One region of the Nocardioides montaniterrae genome, then DNA from elsewhere that is predicted to be linked to it. Evidence: predicted binding sites of a transcription regulator. Region 1 holds the regulator's gene; the other holds the start of a gene.
The links. Region 1 encodes HrcA, which represses chaperone genes, less so after heat shock. Its sites were predicted from a motif close to TTGGCACTCGNNNNNNNCGAGTGCCAA; they were not measured.
Positions count from the first base shown of each region.

Region 2: groL (chaperonin GroEL) is a predicted target of HrcA. The motif match lies at 2,278-2,304, and genes of this name have one in related genera.

Region 1 covers NZ_BAAGSB010000013.1:54,102-58,416, reverse strand. Annotated here, with positions in the region: gene hemW (radical SAM family heme chaperone HemW) at 1-180, shown strand, start outside; gene ACYVJ3_RS15155 (DUF3097 domain-containing protein) at 186-1,046, opposite strand; gene ACYVJ3_RS15150 (hypothetical protein) at 1,060-1,260, opposite strand; gene hrcA (heat-inducible transcriptional repressor HrcA) at 1,367-2,389, shown strand; gene dnaJ (molecular chaperone DnaJ) at 2,408-3,577, shown strand; gene ACYVJ3_RS15135 (16S rRNA (uracil(1498)-N(3))-methyltransferase) at 3,588-4,315, shown strand, end outside.
Region 2 covers NZ_BAAGSB010000001.1:213,666-217,980, forward strand. Annotated here, with positions in the region: gene ACYVJ3_RS01130 (hypothetical protein) at 1-474, shown strand, start outside; gene groL (chaperonin GroEL) at 571-2,205, opposite strand; gene ACYVJ3_RS01140 (hypothetical protein) at 2,376-2,945, shown strand; gene ACYVJ3_RS01145 (OsmC family protein) at 2,926-3,399, opposite strand; gene thrC (threonine synthase) at 3,404-4,315, opposite strand, start outside.

The sequences.
Region 1 (4,315 bases):
GTGCTGCTCGAGGTCCGCCTGCGCGAGGGGTTGAGCGTCGACGTGCTCGACGACGCCGGCCGTACGGCGATCCCGCAGCTGGTGGCCGACGGCCTGCTGCTCGACGGCACGGCGGACCGGCTCGTGCTCACCACCCGCGGACGGCTGCTCGCCGACGCGGTGGTGCGCGACCTGCTCTGACCGCGTCAGGAGGTCACGAAGTCGATGAGCTCCTCGACCCGACCGAGGAGGGCGGGCTCGAGGTCGTCGAAGGACTCGACCCGGCCGAGGATGGTCTGCCACGCGCGGGCGATGTCGGCCTGCTCGGCGTACGGCCAGCCGAGGTGCTGGCAGATGCCCTTCTTCCACTCGATCGAGCGGGGGATCTGCGGCCAGGCGCGCAGGCCCAGGCGGTCGGGCTTGACGGCCTGCCACACGTCGATGAACGGATGGCCGACGATCAGCACGCTCCCGCCCCACGGGCCGCGGGCGATGTCGTCGGCGATGCGAGACTCCTTGGAGCCGCTGACCAGGTGGTCCACGAGCACGCCGACCTTGCGCTCGGGGCCGGGGGAGAAGTCGCGCAGGTGCGCGGCGAGGTCGTCGACGCCGCCGAGGTACTCCACGACCACACCCTCGATGCGCAGGTCGTCGCCCCAGACCTTCTCGACGAGCTCGGCGTCGTGGCGACCCTCCACGAAGATGCGGCTGGCGCGGGCGACCCGGGCGCGGGCACCCTGGACGGCGAGCGAGCCGGAGGCCGTGCGCTTCGGGGTGGCCGCAGCCGCTGAGACCCGCACCGGAGCGGTCAGGATGACCGGCTTGCCCTCGAGCAGGAAGCCCGGGCCGAGCTCGAAGGTACGCCGCGTCCCGCGGCGGTCCTCCAGCGTGACGGTGTCGATGTCGCGGTCGACCGCGACGATCTCGCCGCAGAAGTCGTGCTGGACCTCCTCGACGACCAGGCCGAGGTCGGCCGCCGTCTCGACGGCACGGCCCCGCTTGGGCACACGCCAGTCGCCGGAGAGGACATCGGTCCCGTAGCGATCCACGGCACCAATGTTACGCATGTGAACGGTGTGATCAGTTGCGCTGGGTCTCCGTGTTGGTCCGGTGCGTGCTCTGGTCCGGGTCCATCAGCCCCTCGGCCGCGTCGCCGGGTGGCAGTCCCTCGGCGAGCGGGTTGTCCGGCCCGGGCACCAGGTCCTCGGGCAGCTGGTCGTCGCTGATCGACCCGGTCTCGGAGTCGGGGGTGTCGGGGTCGGGGGTATCGGGGTGGCTCATGTGGCACGCGGTACCCGTCTGCTGGATCGGTAGTCGGGTGCGGACGCTATAGACTTGGCACTCATTCGTCACGAGTGCCAAACACGTGCCCGACGGGAGGTGCCGCATGCAGGAGGAGCGAAGGCTCGCCGTGCTGCGTGCCATCGTCGAGGACTACGTCGCGACCGAGGAGCCGGTCGGCTCCAAGGCGCTGGTCGAGCGCCACGGCCTCAACGTCAGCCCGGCAACGATCCGCAACGACATGGCCGCGCTCGAGGACGAGGGCTACCTCGCCCAGCCACACACCAGCGCGGGCCGGGTGCCGACCGACAAGGGCTACCGGCTCTTCGTCGACCGCCTGTCCACCGTCAAGCCGATGAGCGCGCCGGAGAAGCGGGCGATCTCCACGTTCCTCGACGGCGCCGTCGACCTCGACGACGTCGTCAACCGCTCCGCGCGCCTGCTCAGCCAGCTGACCCACCAGGTCGCGGTCGTCCAGTACCCGACGCTGAGCCGGTCCACGGTCCGTCACGTCGAGCTGGTCGCGCTCAACCCCGACCGCCTCCTGGTGGTGCTGATCCTCAGCACCGGCCGGGTCGAGCAGCGCCTGGTCGACCTCGGCGCCGAGCTGTCCGAGGACGCCCTCGGCCGGTTGCGCAGCCGGATCAACCTCGCCGTCACCGGCGAGCGCATCGCCGACGCGGTGACCGCCCTCGGTGCGCTGACGGCCGAGCAGCCCGACGCGGCGACCTCCGCCGTGGTCGCCGTGCTCACCGAGGCGATGAGCGACCACCGCTCCGACGAGCGCGTCGCCGTCGGCGGCACCGCCAACCTCGCGCGCTACGGCGACAGCTTCGACACCTCGGTCCGCCCGTTGCTGGAGGCGATCGAGGAGCACGTCGTGCTGCTCACCCTCCTCGGCGCGGCCACGACCGACGGCAGCGTGATGGTGCGCATCGGCGCCGAAGGACCCTTCGAGCAGTTCGCCGCGACCAGCGTGGTCGCGAGCGGCTACGGACCCACGACCACCCACGGTGAGGCCCTGGCGACGCTCGGCGTCGTCGGCCCGACCCGCATGGACTATCCCGGCACGATGGCGGCCGTGCGCGCAGTCGCGCGCTACGTCTCGCGCATCCTCGACGAGAGCTGAGAGAGAACCACCAAGAGCATGTCCCAGGATCTGTACGAGCTTCTCGGAGTCGACCGCAACGCCGACGCCGACACCCTCAAGAAGGCCTACCGCAAGCTGGCCCGCCAGCTGCACCCCGACGTCAACCCCGACCCGGAGGCGCAGGAGAGGTTCAAGGCGGTGTCCGCGGCGTACGAGGTGCTCAGCGACCCCGGCAAGCGCCAGCAGTACGACCGTGGCGGCGACCCGTTCGGCGGCGGCTTCGGCGGCGGCGGCGCCGGCCAGGGATTCTCGTTCACCGACATCATGGACGCGTTCTTCGGCGGCCAGGCCGGTGGTGGCGGCGGTGGCGGGCGCGGCCCGCGCTCACGCGTACGCCGGGGCCAGGACGCCCTGATCCGCCTCGAGGTCGAGCTGGCCGAGGCGGCGTTCGGTGTCGCCAAGGAGCTCAAGGTCGACACGGCCGTCCACTGCGCGGCGTGCCAGGGCTCGGGCGCGGCCGAGGGCTCGCAGCCGCAGACCTGTGGCACCTGCCACGGCCAGGGCGAGGTCGCCCACGTCCAGCGCTCGTTCCTCGGCGAGATCCGCACGCTTCGCCCGTGCCCGACCTGCCGCGGGTTCGGCTCGGTCATCCCCGACCCGTGCCGGGAGTGCTCGGGCGAGGGACGGGTCCGCTCGCGTCGTACCCTCACCGTCAAGATCCCGGCCGGCGTCGACACCGGCACCCGCGTCCAGCTGGCCGAGCAGGGCGAGGTCGGTCCCGGCGGCGGCCCCGCCGGTGACCTGTACGTCGAGATCCAGGTCGCGCCCCACAAGACCTTCACCCGCCACGGCGGCGACCTGCACTGCACGGTCGCGCTGCCGATGACGGCTGCGGCGCTCGGCACCCAGGTCCGCCTGCCCACGCTCGAGGCCGACCTCGGCGACGAGGCGAGCGAGACCTCCTTCGAGCTCGCGGTGCCGGCCGGCACGCAGTCCGGCTGGGACACGCTGGTCAAGGGCCGCGGCGTGCCCGGTCTGCGCGGCGGTCGCGGCGACCTGGTCGTCACCGTCGTCGTGGAGACCCCGACCAAGCTCGACGCCCGCCAGGAGGAGCTGCTCCGTGCGCTCGCCACGGCGCGCAACGAGGAGCAGCCGACGGGCGACGTACGCCCTGCCCACAAGGGCATGTTCGGCCGCCTCCGCGACGCCTTCGGCCAGCAGCACTGAGCCCGGCCCGATGACGCTGCCCCAGCACCTCGTGCCGACCCTCGACGGGGTCGGCCCGGGGTCGACGGTGGTCGTCGAGGGCGACGAGGCCCACCACGCCGTCGTCGTACGTCGCCTCCGCGTGGGGGAGGACCTCCTGCTCGGCGATGGCGCGGGGCGGCTCGCGACGGGCACCGTCGCTGCCACCTCGAAGCGATCGTTCGACGTCACGGTGAGGTCCGTCGAGGACGTCCCCGAGCCGTGGCCGCGGGTGAGCGTCGTGCAGGCGCTGCCCAAGGGCGAGCGCGGCGAGCTCGCCGTCGAGGTGCTCACCGAGATCGGCGTGGCCCGGATCGTCCCGTGGGCGGCGACGCGCAGCGTCGCGGTCTGGAAGGGTGAGCGCGCCGCCAAGTCGCACGCCAAGTGGGCGGCCACCGCGCGCGAGGCCGCCAAGCAGTCGCGCCGTGCCTGGCATCCCGAGGTCCTCGAGCTGGCGTCCACGAAGGACGTCGCCGACATGGTCGCGCGCGCGGACCTCGCGGTCGTGCTGCACGAGGCTGCCAGCGAACCGATGGCCGACCTGGCCGTCCCCGATGCGGGCGAGATCCTGCTCGTCGTCGGCCCCGAGGGCGGGCTCACCGAGGACGAGGTCGCCCTGTTCGTGCGTGCGGGCGCCGTCTCGAGTCGCCTGGGTGCCGAGGTGCTGCGCACCTCCACCGCAGGCGTCGTCGCCGTCGCCGCGCTGCTCGCGCGCACCCC
Region 2 (4,315 bases), on a different contig from region 1:
GTCGGCACCTCCCACCACGCGGCGGGCGAGTACCCGGCGGCCATCAGCGCCTACGAGGCCGCGCTGCGGGCCGGCGTACCGAAGCAGCACGAGTGCGAGGTGCGCACCGATCTCGCGCTGGCGCACGAGGCGACCGGGGACGCGGCGGGCCAGCAGAAGAAGTACGACGACGCCGACAAGTCCTATCGCGCGGGCATCAAGGTCCTGGAGGACACCGACTGCGACCAGCGGAGCAAGGACGCCAAGACCGTCGACATCCGGCTGCACCAGAAGCTCGAGCGCAACCAGCAGCAGAAGCAGAAGCAGCAGCACAAGAAGAAGCCCGACAAGAAGCAGCAACAGCAGCAGGACAAGCAGAAGCGCGAGCAGAAGAAGCGCGAGCAGAAGCTCCAGCAGCAGAACCAGCAGGGCGCCAAGGAGCGGAAGAAGGAGCAGCAGGACCAGGAGGGCTTCGGCTACCAGCCGGCCTGGTGAGCCGAGTCGTCCCACGGCAAAGGGCCGCAGTCGTTGTCGACTGCGGCCCTTGCCGTTGGCGACGACCCGATGGTCGTCGGTGACGCCTCGGCTGGATCAGAAGTCCATGCCGCCCATGCCGCCCATGTCACCGCCGCCGGCAGGCGCGGACGCCTTCTCCGGCTTGTCGGCCACGACGGCCTCGGTGGTGAGGAACAGCGCGGCGATCGACGCGGCGTTCTGCAGCGCCGAGCGGGTGACCTTGGCCGGGTCGATGATGCCGTTGGCCAGCATGTCGACGTACTCGCCGGTGGCCGCGTTGAGGCCCTGGCCGGCGGGCAGGTTGGCGACCTTCTCCGCGACGACGCCGCCCTCGAGGCCGGCGTTGATGGCGATCTGCTTGAGCGGGGCGGTCAGCGCGACCTTGACGATGTTCGCGCCGGTGGCCTCGTCGCCCTCGAGCTCGAGCTTGTCGAACGCGACCGCGCCGGCCTGGACCAGCGCGACACCGCCACCGGGGAGGATGCCCTCCTCGACGGCCGCCTTCGCGTTGCGGACGGCGTCCTCGATGCGGTGCTTGCGCTCCTTGAGCTCGACCTCGGTGGCCGCGCCGACCTTGATGACGGCCACGCCGCCGGCCAGCTTGGCGAGGCGCTCCTGGAGCTTCTCGCGGTCGTAGTCGGAGTCCGACTTCTCGATCTCGGCGCGGATCTGGTTGACCCGGCCCTCGATCTGGGCAGCGTCGCCGTTGCCCTCCACGATGGTGGTCTCGTCCTTGGTGATGACGACCTTGCGCGCCTGGCCGAGCAGCTCGAGACCAGCGGTCTCCAGCTTGAGGCCGACCTCCTCGGAGACGACCTGGCCACCGGTGAGGATGGCGATGTCCTGGAGCATGGCCTTGCGGCGGTCACCGAAGCCCGGGGCCTTGACGGCGACGGACTTGAAGGTGCCACGGATCTTGTTCACGACCAGGGTCGACAGCGCCTCGCCGTCGACGTCCTCGGCGATGATGACCAGCGGCTTGCCGGACTGCATGACCTTCTCGAGCAGCGGCAGCAGGTCCTTGACGTTGCTGACCTTGGAGTTGGCGATGAGGACGTAGGGGTCCTCCAGCACGGTCTCCATGCGCTCGGGGTCGGTGACGAAGTAGGCCGAGATGTAGCCCTTGTCGAACCGCATGCCCTCGGTGAGCTCCAGGTCGATGCCGAACGTGTTCGACTCCTCGACCGTGATGACGCCCTCCTTGCCGACCTTGTCCATCGCCTCGGCGATGGCGTCACCGACGGTGGTGTCGCCACCGGCGGAGATGGTCGCGGTGGCCGCGATCTGGTCGCGGGTCTCGACGTCCTTGGCCTGGGCGAGCAGCTGCTCGGTCACGGCGGCCACGGCGGCCTCGATGCCGCGCTTGAGACCCATCGGGTTGGCGCCTGCGGCGACGTTGCGCAGACCCTCCTTGACGAGCGCCTGAGCAAGGACGGTCGCGGTCGTCGTGCCGTCACCGGCGACGTCGTCGGTCTTCTTCGCGACCTCCTTGACCAGCTCGGCGCCGATCTTCTCGTAGGGGTCCTCGAGCTCGATCTCCTTGGCGATGGAGACACCATCGTTGGTGATCGTGGGGGCGCCCCACTTCTTCTCGAGAACGACGTTGCGGCCCTTGGGGCCCAGGGTGACCTTGACGGCGTCGGCGAGGGTGTTCATACCCCGCTCGAGACCGCGACGGGCCTCCTCGTTGAAAGCAATGAGCTTCGGCATAGCCTGGCGATCCTTCGCTGGGAAGTTCGGTGGAAAAGTGGCACTCTCCTCATGAGAGTGCCAGCGTCATGTTTAGCACTCGACCCAAGCGAGTGCAAGGACGGGGTCACCGCTCGGCGACTTCGCCGCATTCGCCAGCAACCGCCGTCGCCACCACCTAGCCTGCCCTCATGCGAAGCCGCCTCCTCCGCTCCCTCCTGGCGACCTGCGTCGCGCTCGTGCTCGCGACCGGGATCGGCACCCGGGCCGACGCGGCGAACGGCTCGGCCACCGATGCCACCGGCGAGAACGCGTTCGAGAGCAGCAGTCGGTTGCCGGCGTACCTGGACATCCGCGCGGTCGTGGCGCGGTACGGCGACGCCCGCGCGATCATCCGCACCAACCTGGTCCAGGTCGGATCACGCACGCACGTGACCGCGTCCTTCCACCCCACTCACCGCAGCGGCGCCTGGGTCTACTACACGGTGACCGTGCAGCCCGGCCACGCCGCCCACCTGGTCAAGCACACCAGCACCGACAGCCGCTACTACGACGAGACGCGGGTGGCGTGTGGCGGCCTCCGGAAGGCGGTGGACACGGGCTGGCACGGCAGCATCACGGTCACGATCCCGTCGGCATGCCTGCGCGGTCACCTCACCGGGTCAGCCGAGCTCGACGCCATGTCCTGCGCGGTGACGCACTGCGTGGAGTACTACGAGGTGGCGGACACCGGGACGGGGCTCACGCTTCGCCGCGGATGAGGATCGTCGGCTCGTGGGTCACCGGGAAGGCGACGGACGCGGCGATGAAGCAGTTCTCGCTCGCCTCGTGATGGATGGCTCGCGCCACCTCGACCATCGAGGCATCCGCCACCGTGACCCGCGGCCGCAGCAGGACCGAGGTGAACCGGCCTCCCTGACCGACCTGCTCCATGGTACCGACCGGCTCGTCGTCGTACGCCGTCACGACGACGCCGTGGTTGACGGCCGAGTGGAGGTAGGACAGGAGGTGGCACTGGGCCAGGGCTGCCAGCAGCAGCTCCTCGGGGTTCCAGCGGCTCGCGTCCCCACGGAACGTCGGATCGGCGGAGCCCAGGAGGTCCGGCTTGCCGGCCGCGGTCACCAGGGCGTCGCGACCGTAGTCGCGGTAGCCGCTCGTCCCGCTCCCCCGGTTGCCCTGCCAGCTCAGGGCCAGGGCGTACCGGTGCTCGGTCACCGACTCAGGCGAGGATGCCGGCCGCGACGAAGGCGTCGTACGACGGCTTGATCGTGGCTGCCGGGCCGACCTGGCCGGAGATCGCGTCGAGCGTCTTCAGGCCGTGACCGGTGTTGATCACGACCGTCTCCAGCGACGGATCGAGCACGCCGGTCTCGACCAGCTTCTTGGTGACGGCGAGCGTGGTGCCACCGGCGGTCTCGGTGAAGATGCCCTCGGTGCGCGCGAGCAGCACGATGCCGTCGCGGATCTCGTCGTCGGTGACCTCCTCGACCGCACCGCCGGTGCGGCGGGTGATGTCGAGGACGTAGATGCCGTCGGCCGGGTTGCCGATCGCCAGCGACTTGGCGATGGTGTCGGGCTTGACCGGGCGGATCGCGTCGACGCCGGCCTTGTAGGCGGTCGAGACCGGGTTGCAGCCGGTGGCCTGGGCGCCGAAGACGCGGTAGGGCTTGTCCTCGACGAGACCGAGCTTGATGAGCTCCTGGAAGGCCTTGTCGACCTTGGTCAGCTGGGAGCCGGAGGCGACCGGGATGACGATCTGGTCGGGCAGCCGCCAGCCGAGCTGCTCGGCGATCTCATAGCCCAGGGTCTTGGAGCCCTCGGCGTAGTAGGGGCGGACGTTGACGTTGACGAACGCCCAGCCGTCCTCCTCGGCCGCGATCTCCTGGGCGAGCTTGTTGACGTCGTCGTAGTTGCCGTCGACGGCGACCAGCTTCTCGGTGAAGATCGCGGAGTTGACCTGCTTGGGCTGCTCGAGGTTGCTCGGGATGAAGACGACGGTGGGGATGCCGGCGCGCGCGCCAGCGGCCGCCACGGCATTGGCCAGGTTGCCGGTCGAGGGACAGGCGAAGACCTTCGCACCCAGCTCGGTCGCGGCCGAGAGGGCGCAGGCGACCACGCGATCCTTGAAGGA